DNA from 4 places in the Klebsiella sp. F11 genome. Region 3 is predicted to be linked to each of the others. Evidence: predicted binding sites of a transcription regulator. Region 3 holds the regulator's gene; each other region holds the start of a gene.
The links. The regulator Fur, encoded in region 3, represses iron uptake genes when iron is present. The targets are predictions, from matches to a motif close to ATAATAATGAGAACNACTATCAA.
Positions count from the first base shown of each region.

Region 1: AC1M2H_RS16610 (TonB-dependent siderophore receptor) is a predicted target of Fur. The motif match lies at 1,780-1,802, and genes of this name have one in related genera.
Region 2: feoA (ferrous iron transporter A) is a predicted target of Fur. The motif match lies at 2,439-2,461, and genes of this name have one in related genera.
Region 4: ftnA (non-heme ferritin) is a predicted target of Fur. The motif match lies at 2,070-2,092, and genes of this name have one in related genera.

Region 1 covers NZ_CM160060.1:3,352,240-3,356,611, forward strand. The annotation lists gene AC1M2H_RS16610 (TonB-dependent siderophore receptor) at 1-1,736, opposite strand, end outside; gene rcnR (Ni(II)/Co(II)-binding transcriptional repressor RcnR) at 2,554-2,826, opposite strand; gene AC1M2H_RS16620 (nickel/cobalt efflux protein RcnA) at 2,950-4,068, shown strand; gene AC1M2H_RS16625 (hypothetical protein) at 4,316-4,372, shown strand, end outside.
Region 2 covers NZ_CM160060.1:375,639-380,010, reverse strand. The annotation lists gene AC1M2H_RS01865 (Tex family protein) at 1-2,159, shown strand, start outside; gene feoA (ferrous iron transporter A) at 2,565-2,792, shown strand; gene feoB (Fe(2+) transporter permease subunit FeoB) at 2,822-4,372, shown strand, end outside.
Region 3 covers NZ_CM160060.1:3,984,682-3,989,053, reverse strand. The annotation lists gene chiP (chitoporin ChiP) at 343-1,746, shown strand; gene AC1M2H_RS19730 (ChiQ/YbfN family lipoprotein) at 1,794-2,126, shown strand; gene fur (ferric iron uptake transcriptional regulator) at 2,206-2,658, opposite strand; gene fldA (flavodoxin FldA) at 2,950-3,480, opposite strand; gene ybfE (LexA regulated protein) at 3,631-3,924, opposite strand; gene ybfF (esterase) at 4,058-4,372, opposite strand, start outside.
Region 4 covers NZ_CM160060.1:2,200,305-2,204,676, reverse strand. The annotation lists gene AC1M2H_RS10900 (MFS transporter) at 1-1,116, shown strand, start outside; gene AC1M2H_RS10895 (RpiB/LacA/LacB family sugar-phosphate isomerase) at 1,155-1,793, opposite strand; gene ftnA (non-heme ferritin) at 2,234-2,731, shown strand; gene AC1M2H_RS10885 (YecH family metal-binding protein) at 2,768-3,007, opposite strand; gene tyrP (tyrosine transporter TyrP) at 3,201-4,372, shown strand, end outside.

The DNA of each region.
Region 1 (4,372 bases), 630 kb from region 3:
CCTTCAACGATGGCTTTACCGCCGTTTTCCCACTGCAGCACGTTATAGGTGCCGTTGGTGTAAATGGCCGAAGTGCCGGACACGATTTTGTTTTTGTAGTCATTGCGGAAGTAGGTAATGCCAGCGGCGTAGCCGGCATGACTGAATTCAATCCCCACCTCTTTGTTCACGCTAATTTCAGGATCGAGGTTATCGTTACCCAGTAAATAACATTGAGTGAGGCCAATCGGGCAACCGTTGCCGCGCGTGGAAAGCAGGTAGCCCGGCGTTGACTGATAAAGGTTTGGCGCCTTGAACGCGCGGGCAATACCGGCTTTCATGGTGAAATATTCCCCCAGCCCCTGCGAAATATTCAGGCTTGGGCTCCAGTTAGCGCCGAAATTATCGTGATAGTCAAAGCGCAGCCCCGGAATCACCTCGGTGCTGTCGGTCGCGGCAATATTATCCTCGAAATAGAGGGAGCTAATCGTGGCCGAGTTTTCACTGCTGCGCTGGGAAGGATCGCCTGAGCTCCCCGGTAAATAGAAGTCAGTGCTCGACGACTGCATAGAGGCGGGATCGTTGAGCTCATCGCGGTTCCACTCCGCGCCCAGGGTCACCGTTTGATCGACCAGCAGCTGCAGCGGGAAGCTGACCTCCCCGCCCGCCCGATAGCTTTCCAGCCGGCTGGTCGAATAGACATCGCTGTTGATCATCCCTTCCGTACTGCCGCCGGTGCCCTCTTTTAAGCGGGTGTTATTGGTCTTTTCATAGTTAAAGTTAAGCCTGGACGTCCCCCAATCCCAAATACCGTTGTGAGTGATGCCATAGTTTTGACGGTATAAGCGGTTGGTTTCATCGCCGTAGAGCGACTCGACTAAGCCACCAGCGCTGCTATTACTGTTGCTGTTTTGCGTATCGCCCGCGTAGATATTGCCCTGACGGCTATAGCCATAGGAGAAATCAACGATCTGGGCCGGAGTAATTTTCCACGAGAGCACGCCGCTAATATCTTTATTACGTACGCCTTCGCGACCCGCAGCATAGGAACCGTTTTGTGCGGTATTGATGTCATAGGCATCGGCATCGGTGCGGTTGATATTGCCATACAGACGCATCGTTAGCGCGTCACCCGCCAGCGGGCCGCTGAGGTTGAAGTTAGCGCGTCGGGTGTCACCTTCTTTGCTGCTTTCCGGCTGATTGGTGAAGAGGGACAGCGAGCCATGCCAGTCATTGGTGGGGCGTTTAGTAATAATATTGACCACACCGCCCGCAGCGCCAGAACCATAGCGGGCCGCTGCCGGGCCGCGAATCACCTCAATACGTTCCACCATTTCTGCCGGCACCCAGTTGGTATCGCCGCGAGAGTCGCGTTCGCCGCGCCAGCTGTAGCGCACGGAGTTACGAGAGCTCACCGGCACGCCGTCAATCAGCACAAGGGTGTTTTCCGGGCCCATGCCACGGATGTCGATTTGCCGATTGTTACCGCGGCTGCCGCTGGCGCCATTGCCGGTCAGGTTCACACCCGGCATTTTGCGAATGATGTCGGCAAGATCGTTAACAGGAGGGCTTTTTTGAATATCTTCTTCGGTGATAATCGACACGCCGGGCTGCTGTTTCAGCCCCTGCTCAGCGGTGACGAGCATCGTTTCGTCGTCAGCCAATTTCTCCGTAGCTTCTTGCGCAAAAACGGGTGAGCTGAGCAAGCCAGCCAAAAACAGCGCAATTGGGCGCTTTTTATCTAAAGTTACATTCACTTAAATAATCCCCAGAAGAGTTAATATTTGTAAGTAAATGCTTATGATAATGAGAGTAATTCTCATTGTACACACACCGAAATAGCTCCTCCTTTTTTTCTACATTATTTGATGGCGTTGCGGTTTATATGTAAATAAACGTAAGTCAGCTGCCGGGCAAAAAAAGAAACCCGTATCGGAAAATACTCAATCACAACACATTGATTAATGTTCTTAAAAATCATAGTAATGAAAACCGTAATAACACCCTGTCATTATCTGGTTTTTCCCGTGCTCAGCGGCGTTGCGCCAAAAACAGCTACCGTGAATGCACGAAAATTGAGGAGAAACTGTGCAGGAGGTCATACAAAGCTTTACATTGAGCACCATTATTTCGCCAATACTTGCCCCTCATCAACGCCCGACGCGGCCGTCCGATTGCGCCGTAATACCCAGCGGATGAATGAGTTAAATCTAATGCTGTGACCCTGCCCTGAGCAATGTGCTCCAGTCACAATCAGATGCTGGCGCCGAGGGCCGCCCGTTCGAATAACCGTTCACGATTCTGGATATAACGATCAATATTAATTTTGAATTAAGTACAAACTGAAGGGGAATTCCGGGTCAGGTTACAGAGAGGATCGTGCGAAATTATCAGTGCCTGGTTTCAAGCGCCAGAATTGCCACCCGATTGCTGATTTCAACGTATGTCATGTAGTGGCTTCGATGGCGCCGGAGGGTGATTTAAGGTTTAAAAATCACCCATCCGCTGCCGCTTCAGTTTATCGCCCAGGCTGCCTGATTAATCCACAATGCAGGTGAGTGCCAGGTAACTGATTTATTTAATATAAGAGTCTAAAACTTTCAGCACTACGTCTAAATCACCCTCACGTTTTGCTTCACTATCTTCATGAACAATGTGTTCGCTCAGATGACCTTTAATAACCTCACGCATCAAGCCATTGACTGCTCCACGAATGGCGGCAATTTGCTGCAGTACGGCAGCGCATTCATGAGGTTCATCGAGCATCTTTTTCAGCGCAACGACCTGCCCCTGGATTTTACTGGCCCGGGCCTTAAGTTTCTGTTTATCACGAATAGTGTGGGACATGCTGCCCTCTTAAAAGCAGTAAATTATTAGAGATTATATCATTGCCATTCTACTGGGGGGTAGTATTTGGTACTGGGGGGGAGTAGAATTCCTGTCACGTATTCTACGATGTCGATCATCCTCATGTTTGAATTCACAACGCTTTTGCAGCAGGGCAATGCCTGGATCTTCATCCCCAGCGCGATCCTTCTCGGCGCCATGCACGGACTGGAGCCCGGTCACTCAAAAACGATGATGGCGGCTTTTATCATCGCTATCCGCGGAACGGTGAAGCAGGCCGTTATGCTGGGTCTTGCCGCCACGCTTTCGCATACGGTAATAGTCTGGATGATTGCGGTAGGCGGCATGTATATAAGCCGAAAATTTACCGCTGAATCGGCTGAACCCTGGTTTCAGCTAATTTCTGCCGTCATCATTCTGGGCACTGCGGCCTGGATGTTCTGGCGTACCTGGCGCGGAGAGCGCCTGTGGCAACGGGAGCAGGAAGAAGAGCATGCGCACGGCCATCATCATCATGCCGAAACGCGGATTATTGATACCGGCCACGGTAGAGTTGAACTCTCTATTTTTGCAGAAGGACGGCTAGCGCACTGGCGTTTGCGTACCCTGAGCGGGCGCAGCTGGCAGGCACGGGATGTGTCACTGGTGACACACCGGGGGCAAGGCACTCTCTCGCAGGTTTTCGATTTTGTCGAAATAGACGGCTTCATGGAGTCCACAAAGACTATCCCTGAACCGCACAGCTTTGATGTTCGTCTGACGCTGGGCCATCGCGGCCATGTTCATGACTACGACCTGACATTCCATGAGCACCATCACGATCGTTCGGCGCTGGCAGGAGTAGATGCATCATCAAAGGAGTACCAGGATGCGCATGAAAAAGCGCACGCCAACGACATTGCAAAACGTTTTGCCAACCGAAATGTGACCACGGGTCAGATAATCCTCTTTGGCCTGACGGGCGGACTCATCCCGTGCCCGGCGGCCATTACCGTGCTTCTGCTTTGCATCCAGGTGAAAGAATTTTCGCTCGGTGCGGCGCTGGTTTTATGCTTCAGCGTCGGTCTGGCGATCACCCTGGTCACGGTCGGTGCTGCTGCGGCATACAGCGTGCGGCAGGCGACAAAGCGCTGGGGTGGCCTTGATATGCTGGCGCGACGTGCTCCCTATTTTTCCTGCGTGTTGATTGCTCTGGTGGGGATTTATATGGGTTATCACGGCTGGACCGGCGTCATGCAGTAACTCGCTGAAGACGCTCTCCAGACCCGCTTTGCAATTCGAGCTGAGCATGTGCTTGCTGAGGTCGAATATTCCGTCTAATTTCCATTGAGCGCTAAAGCTTCACCTTCAGTCATGAAGTTGCCGTCTGAACAGCTACCATCAACATCCAGCTCAAATTAGGGACAAGCAAAAATGCGGATGAGTTTTACAATGGTGTATTTTCAACTGTATGATGTTAATCGGAAAAAATTAACCGTAAGGAAACAACATGCCAGATTTTTCTTTGATATTTTTTGGCGCGATAATATTAAGTCTGCTGATTTAC
Region 2 (4,372 bases), 2.0 Mb from region 3:
AAACCCGCCTCGGCTATCTCCGCGAGCTGGAAGAACGCCGTCAGTCGATCCTCAAATCGATCGGCGAGCAGGGCAAATTGACCGATGCGCTGGAAAAAGCCATCGCCACCACCCTGAGCAAAACCGAGCTCGAAGATCTTTACCTGCCGTATAAGCCCAAGCGCCGCACCCGCGGGCAGATCGCTATCGAAGCCGGGCTGGAGCCGCTGGCGGACCTGCTGTGGAACGACCCGTCCCACGACCCGGAGGCCGAAGCCGGCAAATTTATCAATGCCGACAACGGCGTGGCGGATACCAAGGCCGCCCTTGACGGCGCGCGCTATATCCTGATGGAGCGCTTCGCTGAAGATGCCGGGCTGCTGGCAAAAGTGCGCGACTATCTGTGGAAGAACGCCCATCTGGTCGCCACCGTGGTCAGCGGGAAAGAAGAGGAAGGCGCGAAGTTCCGCGACTACTTCGATCATCATGAGCCAATTTCAACCGTGCCTTCACACCGCGCGCTGGCGATGTTCCGCGGCCGCAACGAAGGCATCCTGCAGCTGGCCCTCAACGCCGACCCGCAGTTCGACGAGCCGCCGAAAGAGAGCCACTGCGAGCAGATCATTATCAGCCATCTCGGCCTGCGCCTGAATAACGCTCCGGCAGATAGCTGGCGTAAAGGGGTGGTGAGCTGGACCTGGCGCATCAAGGTCCTGATGCATCTCGAAACCGAGCTGATGGGCACCGTACGCGAACGCGCGGAAGATGAAGCCATCAACGTCTTTGCGCGTAACCTGCACGACCTGCTGATGGCGGCGCCTGCGGGGCTGCGCGCGACGATGGGCCTCGACCCGGGCCTGCGTACCGGCGTGAAGGTGGCGGTCGTTGACGGCACCGGCAAGCTGGTCGCCACCGACACCATCTATCCGCACACCGGCCAGGCGGCGAAAGCCGCGGTGGCGGTCGCCGGGCTGTGTCAAAAACACAACGTTGAGCTGGTCGCTATCGGTAACGGCACCGCCTCGCGCGAAACCGAACGCTTCTTCCTCGACGTGCAGCAGCAGTTCCCGAAGGTCACCGCGCAGAAGGTGATCGTCAGCGAAGCGGGGGCGTCGGTCTATTCGGCCTCCGAGCTGGCGGCGCTGGAGTTCCCGGACCTTGACGTTTCCCTGCGCGGCGCCGTATCTATCGCCCGCCGCCTGCAGGATCCGCTGGCCGAGCTGGTGAAGATCGATCCGAAGTCTATCGGCGTCGGCCAGTATCAGCACGATGTCAGCCAGACGCAGCTGGCGCGCAGGCTGGATGCGGTAGTTGAGGACTGTGTGAACGCCGTCGGCGTTGACCTCAATACCGCCTCCGTGCCGCTGCTCACCCGCGTCGCCGGGCTGACCCGCATGATGGCGCAGAATATCGTCGCCTGGCGCGATGAAAACGGCCAGTTCCAGAACCGCCAGCAGCTGCTGAAGGTGAGTCGCCTCGGTCCCAAAGCCTTTGAGCAGTGTGCGGGGTTCCTGCGCATCAACCACGGCGATAACCCGCTGGATGCCTCCACCGTGCACCCGGAAGCCTATCCGATCGTTGAGCGGATTCTGGCCGCTACGCAGCAGGCGCTTAAAGAGCTGATGGGTAACAGCAGCGAACTGCGCAACCTCAAGCCTGGCGAGTTCACCGATGAGAAATTCGGCGTCCCGACGGTGACCGACATCATCAAAGAGCTGGAAAAACCGGGCCGCGATCCGCGTCCGGAATTCAAAACCGCGAAGTTCGCTGACGGCGTAGAAACCATGAACGATCTGCTGCCGGGCATGGTGCTGGAAGGGGCGGTCACCAACGTCACCAACTTTGGCGCGTTTGTCGATATCGGCGTACACCAGGACGGCCTGGTGCATATATCATCGCTTTCGAATAAGTTCGTTGAAGACCCGCATACCGTGGTCAAAGCGGGCGATATCGTCCAGGTTAAGGTGATGGAAGTTGACCTGCAGCGTAAGCGTATTGCCCTGACGATGCGTCTGGATGAACAGCCCGGAGAAGGCAACGCGCGTCGCGGCGGCGGCGAGCGCCCGCAGGGCAATCGTCCGCCGGCAAAAGCGGCAAAACCGCGCGGCCGTGAAGCGCAGTCGAACGGCAATAGCGCCATGATGGACGCGCTGGCGGCGGCAATGGGTAAAAAACGCTAGCCCTCCTCTTTGCCCCCCGTTCCGGGGGGCTATCTCCTGCTAATCGCTCAGCAATATTGCGTAAACGCTTCGCGATAAATTCCAATAGTCTGTTAATAAACGCGAGCGCAAGTCTATTTATTAAATATTCATTTCATTAACCAATGAAACCTCAATTAAACAGTAATGTCAGAATGTAATATTTTATTTATTTAATCCTATCGCACAGACCTTGAGTCATATCAATAAAACAGCGAATTTCCGCACAAAGTCTATTATTACGCCAGTTATGTATTGATGATAAAAACTATTCTCATTATCATTATTTACAGTATCAATTCTTCTTCGTTGGCGATGTTCCCCGATGCCGCACAGTCGCTGCGCACGGTAAACTCTCGCTCAGTTAGCGATATATAAGTAGGCCCTATGCAATTCACTCCCGATAGCGCTTGGAAAATTACCGGTTTCTCTCGCGATATAAGCCCGGCTTACCGGCAGAAACTGTTATCCCTTGGCATGTTGCCTGGCTCCTCTTTTAACGTCGTACGCGTGGCGCCGCTTGGCGATCCTGTTCATATCGAAACCCGGCGCGTGAGCCTGGTATTACGTAAAAAGGATCTCGATTTAATAGAACTGGAAGCGGTTGCACAATAACTTCCGGCCCGGCAATAAGAGTCTGAAATATGAAAAAGTTAACCATTGGTTTAATTGGCAATCCTAACTCCGGCAAGACCACTTTATTTAATCAGCTCACCGGCGCGCGCCAGCGCGTGGGTAATTGGGCCGGCGTGACCGTTGAGCGTAAAGAGGGAGCCTTTACCACCACGGATAATCAGGTCACGCTGGTTGACCTGCCCGGCACCTATTCACTGACCACCATCTCCTCGCAAACCTCGCTGGATGAGCAGATTGCCTGTCACTATATTCTCAGCGGCGACGCCGACCTGCTGATTAACGTCGTCGATGCCTCAAACCTTGAGCGTAACCTCTACCTGACGCTCCAGCTACTGGAGCTGGGGATCCCCTGCGTTGTGGCGCTGAATATGCTGGATATCGCCGAGAAGCAGAAAATTCGCATCGACGTCGACGCTCTTTCAGCGCGGCTTGGCTGCCCGGTTATCCCGCTGGTGTCGACCCGCGGTCGCGGTATCGAAGCCCTGAAGATGGCTATCGATCGTCACCACAAAAATAAAGAGATTGAGCTGGTGCACTATCCGCAGCCGCTGCTGCGCGAGGCGGAAAAGCTGGCGCAGGCTATGTCCCGTGACATTTCATCGCGCCAGCGCTGCTGGCTCGGCCTGCAGATGCTGGAAGGCGATATTTATAGCCGCGCCTACGCCGGCGACGCCGCCGACAGGCTCGATGCCGTCCTTGCGAACCTGGGCAACGAGATTAACGATCCGGCGCTGCATATTGCCGATGCCCGCTACCAGAGCATTGCCGCCATCTGCGATGCCGTCAGCAACACCCTGACCGCCGAGCCGAGCCGCTTCACCGCCGCGATGGATAAAATCATCCTCAACCGGGTGCTTGGGCTGCCCATTTTTCTGTTCGTCATGTATCTGATGTTTTTACTGGCCATCAACATCGGCGGCGCCCTGCAGCCGATATTCGACGCCGGATCGGTAGCTATCTTTATCCACGGCATTCAGTGGCTGGGCTATACCCTGCATCTGCCGGAGTGGCTGACCGTATTCCTCGCCCAGGGGGTCGGCGGCGGCATCAACACCGTGCTGCCGCTGGTGCCGCAAATCGGCATGATGTACCTGTTCCTCTCCTTCCTCGAAGACTCCGGCTATATGGCGCGCGCGGCGTTCGTGATGGATCGACTGATGCAGGCGCTGGGCCTGCCGGGGAAATCCTTCGTGCCGCTGATTGTTGGCTTCGGCTGCAACGTGCCGTCGGTGATGGGCGCGCGTACGCTGGATGCGCCGCGCGAGCGCCTGATGACGATCATGATGGCGCCGTTTATGTCCTGCGGCGCGCGGCTGGCTATCTTTGCCGTCTTCGCCGCCGCCTTCTTCGGGCAAAACGGCGCGCTGGCGGTATTTTCGCTGTACCTGCTGGGCATCGTGATGGCGATCCTCACCGGCCTGATGCTCAAGCACACCATTATGCGCGGTGAAGCCTCGCCGTTCGTGATGGAGCTGCCGGTGTATCATGTACCGCATATCAAGAGTCTGGTCATCCAGACCTGGCAGCGCCTGAAAGGCTTCGTGCTGCGGGCGGGTAAA
Region 3 (4,372 bases):
TAATCTTGTTTACAGCCGGTAATATATCCCGTCGGGTCCGTTCGTTATTATTGTGTAAAAATCCTTTGTAAGCGCTTTCATCTCAACTTTTATCCTGATTTTGCAAATACTTCCGCGCTAAATGTACGAAATATAAGGCTGTAACAAACAGACATAGATTATGTGCGCTTTGTCATAATCTTAAGCTTTGGTCGGCGAAAGAGATTGATAATTCGCGTCACGAAAAATAGTCTATCCATAGCGGATATGCGAACTTTTACCGCCCCGCTTTTTAGCAGTCTTATTTATTTTTCGCGGCTTGCCTTTGGCTCCGCGTTTTAAAACGTCAAAGAGGATATGCACATGCGTACGTTTAGTGGCAAACGTAGTACGCTGGCGCTGGCTATTGCCGCCGTCACCGCGATGTCGAGCTGGATCGTTGTTCCGCAGGCCAGCGCAGCAGGTTTTATTGATGATTCCACATTAACCGGCGGTATCTATTACTGGCAGCGCGAGCGCGACCGTAAAGACGTCACCGACGGCGATAAGTACAAAACCAACCTTTCGCATTCAACCTGGAACTCCAACCTGGATTTCCAGTCCGGCTACGCTGCCGATATGTTTGGTATTGACGTGGCGGCCTTTACCGCCATTGAAATGGCGGAAAGCAGCGAAAGCGGCCACCCCAACGAAATTGCCTTCTCCTCAAGAAATAAAGCCTACGACGAAGATTACTCCGGCGATAAGAGCGGAATTAGCCTCTACAAAGCGGCGGCGAAATTTAAGTTTGGCCCGGCGTGGGCGCGCGCTGGCTATATTCAGCCAACCGGGCAAACGCTGCTGGCCCCGCACTGGAGCTTTATGCCGGGCACTTATCAAGGTGCCGAAGCCGGAGCCAACTTTGATTACGGCGACGCCGGCGCGCTGAGTTTCTCCTACATGTGGACCAACGAATATAAAGCGCCGTGGCATATCGAGATGGATGATTTCTACCAGAACGATAAGAAGACCAAAGTCGATTATCTGCACTCTCTGGGCGCCAAATATGATTTTAAAAATGACCTCGTGCTGGAGGCCGCGTTTGGCCAGGCTCAGGGCTATATCGACCAATATTTTGCCAAGGCCAGCTATAAATTTGACGTTGCCGGCACCCCGTTAAACACCAGCTATCAGTTCTACGGCACCCGCGATAAGGTCAGCAACGGCGGCGTGAACGATATTTATGACGGCACCGCCTGGCTGCAGGCGCTGACCTTCGGCTACAAGGTTGCCGACGTGCTGGACCTGCGTCTGGAAGGCACCTGGGTTAAGGCCGAGGGCCAGCAGGGCTACTTCCTGCAGCGTATGACTCCAACCTACGCATCCTCTAACGGCCGCCTGGACGTGTGGTGGGATAACCGCTCCGACTTCAACGCCAACGGCGAAAAAGCGGTGTTCTTCGGCGCCATGTATGACATGAAAAACTGGAATATGCCGGGCTGGGCGTTTGGCGCGTCTTACGTTTACGCATGGGATGCGAAGCCGGGCAAAATGGCGACGCCAGATGCCTACTACAACGCGGATAAGCGTCTGGAAGAGTCGGCCTACAGCCTCGATGCCATGTATACCGTACAGGACGGCCGGGCGAAGGGCACGCTGTTCAAGCTCCACTTCACCCAATACGACAACCACTCCGATATTCCAAGCTGGAGCGGCGGCTACGGCAACATCTTCCAGGATGAGCGCGACGTGAAGTTTATGGTTATTGCCCCGTTCACTATTTTCTGATGCCGCAGCGGCGGGCGTAAGCCTGCCGCCAGTCCGTGAGGTTGATTATGAAAAAGCTATTGCTCATCGCCATGCTGGCATCGGGCCTGGTGGCCTGTACGCAGTCACCGGCGCCAAAAGAAGACAGTAAACTGAAGGATGCCTATAGCGCCTGTATCAATACGGCGGAAGGGAATCCGGATAAAGTTCAGGCCTGCCAGAGCGTGCTGAACGTTCTTAAAGAGGATAAGCAGCATCAGCAGTTCGCCACGCAGGAAAGCGTGCGCGTGCTGGATTATCAGCAGTGTATCCAGGCGACCCGCACCGGCAACGATCAGGCGGTGAAGGCCCGCTGCGACCAGATCTGGAAAGAGATCCGCCGCAACAATACCCGGCCCTGATTTCCCCCGTACTTCCTATTTGTGGGCATAAAAAAAGCCAACCTTCGGGTTGGCTTTTTGCTGCTTACGCTGCGGGAAATTATTTTTCCAGCGGATCATGCGCGTGTTCATCTTCGCGGCAATCGCCTTCCGCACAGTGGCCGTACAGGTACAGGCTGTGGTTGGTCAGGCGGATGCCGTGACGGTGGGCAATTTCACGCTGACGCGCTTCGATGGAGTCATCGCTGAACTCAATCACTTTGCCGCAATCGAGGCAAATCAGATGATCGTGATGATGCTGCTGCGTCAGCTCGAAAACGGATTTACCGCCTTCAAAGTTATGGCGGGTAACAATGCCGGCATCATCAAACTGGTTCAGTACGCGATAAACGGTAGCCAGACCGATCTCTTCACCCATGTCGATCAGGCGTTTGTATAAATCTTCCGCGCTGACGTGATGGTTATCCGGCCCCTGCAGCACTTCCAGAATTTTTAATCGTGGAAGTGTGACTTTCAGGCCAGCCTTCTTCAATGCGGTATTGTTGTCAGTCATGCGGAATCTGTCCTGTTGCTAAACGATCTACTTCCATTAGCGGAAGTAATACAGAGAATCACCCGATGTAACGCGTCTCATTATAGAACTGCCATGATGAAATGAAAACCGCAAGCATCGAGCCTTGTATGCTGTCAAAAACGAGGCACAGGCTACAAACTGCGTCACGTCTCCTCGTTAAATCAGAGGACATTGTACAGATATGTGATTAAAAGTTAAAAACTTGTAGCTATTAGTTTTATTGCTTTTACCTATTAATACGGCGATATCCCAAGATAGCGCCGTTAACGATCAGGCGTTTTTGATTTCTTCGAGGTGCAGTTCTTCAGAAACCTGCTTAACCCATTTCTCTACGCGCTCGTTGGTCAGCTCAGGCTGACGGTCTTCATCGATAGCCAGACCGACGAAATGGTCGTCATCGGCGAGACCTTTAGAGGCTTCGAAATGGTAGCCCGCGGTTGGCCAGTGGCCGACGATGGTTGCGCCGCGCGGTTCGATGATATCGCGAATGGTACCCAGCGCGTCACAGAAGTATTCAGCGTAGTCTTCCTGGTCACCGCAGCCAAACAGGGCGACCAGCTTACCGTTGAAATCGACCTCTTCCAGCGTCGGGAAGAAATCGTCCCAGTCACACTGCGCTTCACCGTAGTACCAGGTCGGGATGCCCAGCAGCAGAATGTCATGAGCCTGCAGATCTTCTTTGCTGCTTTTGGCAATGTCGTGAACATCAGCAACGTCTTTACCAAGCTGCTTTTGGATCATTTTTGCAATATTTTCGGTGTTGCCGGTGTCGCTGCCAAAAAAGATGCCGATGATTGCCATGAGTAAAATAACCTCTTGATACTTAATGATGTGGTAGTGGCGTAATGCCCGCAGATAACGGCAATCATAGCAGAACAGGGGAGGGGGCGGAAACAGCAATCACGCCCGACTGCACACTCTGCTACATGAAAGTGCTGTTTTTGCGGTTTCTCAGACTTTACCCTGGCTATGCAGGGCTGCCAGCTGGTTCATCAACATCTCTTCAATCAGATCGCTGCGGTTCATATTGCGGGCATCGGCCAGCTCATTGAGCGCATCGACCGCTTCAGCGTTGAGCTTAAGCTCCACGCGCTTTAAGCCGCGAACTTTGTCGCGTTTAAGCTGATTGCGTTTATTGATGCGCAGCTGTTCGTCGCGCGAAAGCGGATTGGTCTTTGGTCTACCCGGGCGACGCTCGGTTGCGAACAAATCTAATGTCGTACGGTCCGTTTGTTCTTTTGCCATGATTCAGAGTGACTTCGGGGAAACGAGTTGTCGGGCCATTGCCGACACAGATAGCGCGCCATAATACATCAGGCGAACCGCTGCGCCAACGACCGCGGGCATTCTGCGGCGCGGTCGGGCAGTTTTTAGCCAGTTATGCCGCTAAAGAGGAGAGATATCGGCGAATGGCGCGCAATACCGCTTCCGGTTTCTCCGCATGGACCCAATGGCCCGCGCCGGCAATCACGTGCGCGCGGGCCTGGGGGAACTGCGCCAGCAGCGCGTCGCGATACTCGTCGGTCACGTAGGGAGAGTTGCCGCCCGGGATAAACAGGGCCGGATGCGGCCAGGCGGGAACCGGCTGCCAGCCAACGATATGGCTATATTGATCCCACAGGACCGGCACGTTAAACCGCCACTGGCCGTCAACGAAGGACTTCAGCAGAAACTGAATCACCCCCTCTTCCTG
Region 4 (4,372 bases), 1.8 Mb from region 3:
GTCGATACCTTCGTCGCCATGCGTATCCTGCAGGGGATGGGCGGCGCGCTGATGGTCCCGGTCGGCCGGCTGGCGGTGCTGCGCACCACCCCGAAACACCAGCTGATTAAGGCTATTGCGACGCTGACCTGGCCCGCGCTGGTGGCGCCGATTATTGGCCCGCCGCTGGGCGGCTTTATTACCAGCTACGCCAGCTGGCACTGGATTTTCTTTGTTAACGTCCCGCTAGGCCTCGCGGCGATAGCTCTGTCGCTGCGCATTATTCCCGATATCCGCGAGGAGGAGCGGCGACCGTTCGACCTTCCCGGCTTCCTGGCCACCTCGGTGGCGATGGTCAGCCTGGTCAGCGCCATGGAGATCCTCGGCGACAACCGGCCCGAGGGCTGGAAGACCCTGGCGCTGCTCGGGCTTGGGATCGGCTGCATGCTGTTCTCGCTGCGCCACTTCCGCCGCGCCGCCTGGCCCATGGTGCGCCTCGATGCGCTGCAGGTCCCCACGTTCCGGGTCACCATGTACGGCGGCTCGCTGTTTCGCGCCTCCATCAGCGCCGTACCTTTCCTGCTGCCGCTGCTGTTCCAGGTGGGATTCGGCATGGATCCGTTCCACTCGGGACTGCTGGTGCTCGCCGTGTTCGTCGGTAACTTCACGATTAAACCCGCGACCACGCCGCTTATCCGCTGGCTCGGTTTTCGCCGCCTGCTGTTGATAAACGGCGCGCTTAACGTTCTGTCGCTGCTGGCCTGCGCATTTTTGACCCCGCAAACGCCGGTGTGGTTAATCCTGTCGATCCTGTTCCTCGGCGGCGTTTTCCGATCGATTCAGTTCACCGGCATCAGCACTCTGGCCTTTGCCGATGTGCCCTCTGCGCAAATGAGCTACGCCAACACCTTATTCAGCACCGCGTCGCAGCTGGCGGTCGGCCTCGGGATAACCCTTGGCGCGATCGGTATTCGCATCGGGGAGAAGTTGAGCGAATGGCTAAGCCTGTCGACCCTGCCCGGCATCAGCTTTCGCCTGTCGTTCGCGTTTATTGCGTTGATTTGTCTGGTGGGAATGGTGGATAGCCTGAAGCTGGCCGCGGATGCCGGAAGCAGCGTATCGAACAAAAAAGCATAAGCGCAATCAGGGCCAGCCGCGGCTGGCCCTGATTGCGATTAACCGACGATCTGGCGAACGAACGCTTCGATCTCTTTATCCTGGCAATTCTCGAAGAAGCACTGCTGAAAGCGCGGACCGGAAACGGCGGTTTTAACCAGCTCCGGATCGATAGCGCGCAGCGTGTCGAGGTAATTCTCTTTCACCACCGCCGCTTTCACCGTATTCAGAATACCGGCATTACGTACCTGCGGCTCTTTACGCTCCGGCGGATAGCCTTCCCCGTTGCGGCCGGTGAACGCTTTTTCGAAAATAAAGCGTACGTTCAGCTCTGCTCCCCAGCCGAAACCTTTCGCAAACGGCAGAGAAAGCGCGTTGCCGTTGTTGATCTGGGCAAACAGGAAGGCGTCGGCCGGGTCGATACAGTAGCCGCACACCACGCCCGGATGGATGTTCAAGGACATCAGCGCGCCCTGGCCGGTGCCGCAGCCGGTGACCACGAAGTCCACCGCTTGCGAATTCAGCAGAATGCTGGCCATGATGCCCAGATGAATATAGGTCAGATGATGATCGTGCTCATCGCTCATCCCCACGTTGTACACCGGGAAGCCTTTCTCATCGGCAACGGCGTTGAGCTCGTTGAGGATGATGGCATTTTTGTTTGCCTGGCTGTTTTCCATCATCAGTGCAATTTTCATGCTTTACTCTCCTGGATGCTTTGCGGGTGCTTCCGCGATAGGTCGTTAACGTTGCTATGACATTACTACTTAACAAACGAACTTTCAAATTTTATGAAAAGTTGTTTTATAAATCACGTAGCGCTTCACACTTTTGTCCTAACCTCTCGCCCTTCCCACATCCGCCTCCCTGCCGCTCCGCAATCGGCAAGATTCAAGCCAGGCCCCCGGTCTCCGATCTCCGGTTATGCGGTTTCTCATATTTATCCGCCGCGATCGCTTAGCGTTATTTATTAAATATAAATTAAAACCATTCTCATTAATTATTAAATTGCCAATGCGTTTTATTCCCATTTTCATTTTTAATAAATATTTTTTTAATTTACTTTTTGCAAATAAATAAATAACAAATTATAGTGAGCGCACAATAATCTTTATGCCTATATTTTGGAGTACGCGCTATGCTGAAAACAGAAATGATCGATAAGCTCAATGAGCAGATGAACCTTGAACTCTATTCCTCTTTGCTTTATCAGCAAATGAGCGCCTGGTGCAGCTATCATAGCTTCGAAGGGGCGGCGGCGTTTCTCCGTCGCCACGCTCAGGAAGAGATGACCCATATGCAGCGCCTGTTCGACTACCTGACCGACTCCGGCAGCCTGCCCTGCATCAACGCTATTGCCTCTCCGTTTGCCGAGTACGCATCGCTGGATGATCTGTTCCGCGTCACCTACGAACACGAGCAGTTGATTACGCAGCAGATTAACGCCCTGGCCCACGCCGCTATGTCCACGCAGGATTATCCGACCTTTAATTTCCTGCAGTGGTATGTTGCCGAGCAGCACGAAGAAGAGAAACTGTTTAAATCCGTTATCGATAAACTGAGCCTCGCCGGCAAAAGCGGCGAAGGTCTGTACTTTATTGATAAAGAGCTGGCAACGCTCGATACGCAGAAATAATTATAGCGGCGACGATGCTTCGGCATTGTCGCCCAATTAATGCTGACAGATTTTACTTTCGCTGGTATTAAATCCGGCGTCTGCGGCAATAAACTTTCCCTTCTTTTGTAAAAATATCACCAGCTCTCCGGCGGTGAGATTTTCCGCCGAACAGGTATGAAAACGAGCCTTCTCGCCAAAGCGGGCGACTATCGCCGCTTCAAGGCTGGCAACGCTGTAGGCTTCGCCCGAAGCGATCATCATCTGCAGAACTTCATGACCGTGAATAGATTGCATAACTCCTCCTGTAAAACGCCCACGATAAACCACCTTATCGCTTCAGGCTTTGCGCCAGCGCAGCATTAGCGCGGGTTCCCGGAGTGTAAACTTTTAATGACAAGAGCTGTAACCCTCATTTGACGAACCAGTCGATTTCACATACTCTGCGCGACATATTTTATTGTTAATTCCTCCATGGATAGAGAGAAACGTGAAGAATCGCACTCTTGGTAGTATTTTAATCGTGGCAGGGACCACTATTGGCGCAGGGATGCTGGCAATGCCCCTGGCATCCGCTGGCGTTGGTTTCGGCGTCACGCTCGGGCTGCTGATCGCCCTGTGGGCATTGATGTGCTATACCGCGCTGCTGCTACTGGAGGTCTATCAGCACGTGCCGGCGGATATGGGGCTCGGCTCTCTCGCCGCCCGCTACCTCGGGCGCTACGGGCAGTGGGTCACCGGATTTTGCATGCTGTTTCTGATGTACGCCCTGACGGCCGCCTATATCAGCGGCGCAGGAGAGCTGCTGGCCTCCAGCCTGAACCAGTGGCTGCAGTGGAATCTTCCGCCGGCAGGCGGGGTGCTGCTGTTTACCGGCATTGGCGGGGCGGTGGTCTGCCTCGGGACCTCGCTGGTCGATCTGTGCAACCGCTTTTTATTCAGCGCCAAGATTATTTTTCTCGCTATTATGCTGGCCCTGCTACTGCCGCATATCCATCGAATAAACCTGCTGACCCTGCCGCTTCAGCAGGGGCTGGCGCTGTCGGCGATCCCGGTTATTTTTACCTCTTTCGGTTTTCACGGCAGCGTACCGAGCATCGTCAGCTACCTTAACGGCGATATTCGTAAACTGCGGCGGGTATTTATCATCGGCAGCTTTATTCCGCTGGTGGCCTATATTTTCTGGCAACTGGCGACGCTGGGCAGCATTAGCTCACCGACCTTTGCCGCCCTGCTCGGACAGCATGCCGGCCTGAACGGCCTGCTCGAGGCTATCAGAGAGGTCGTTGCCTCACCGCACGTCGAACTGGCGGTTCATCTGTTTGCCGATCTGGCGCTGGCCACGTCGTTCCTCGGCGTCGCGCTGGGCTTGTTCGATTACCTGGCCGACCTGTTCCAGCGTAAAAATACGCCGGGCGGGCGGGTGCAAAGCGGCGTCATCACCTTTGTACCGCCGCTGGCCTTCTCCCTGTTCTATCCGCGGGGTTTCGTGATGGCGCTGGGCTACGCCGGCGTTGCCCTGGCCGTGCTGGCGCTGATGCTACCCGCGCTGCTGGTGATGAAGAGCCGCCAGCAGCATCCGCAGGCGGCATGGCGCGTTGTCGGCGGAACGCCGGCTCTGTGGCTGGTCCTGCTGGGCGGGATCGCTATCGTGCTGATTCA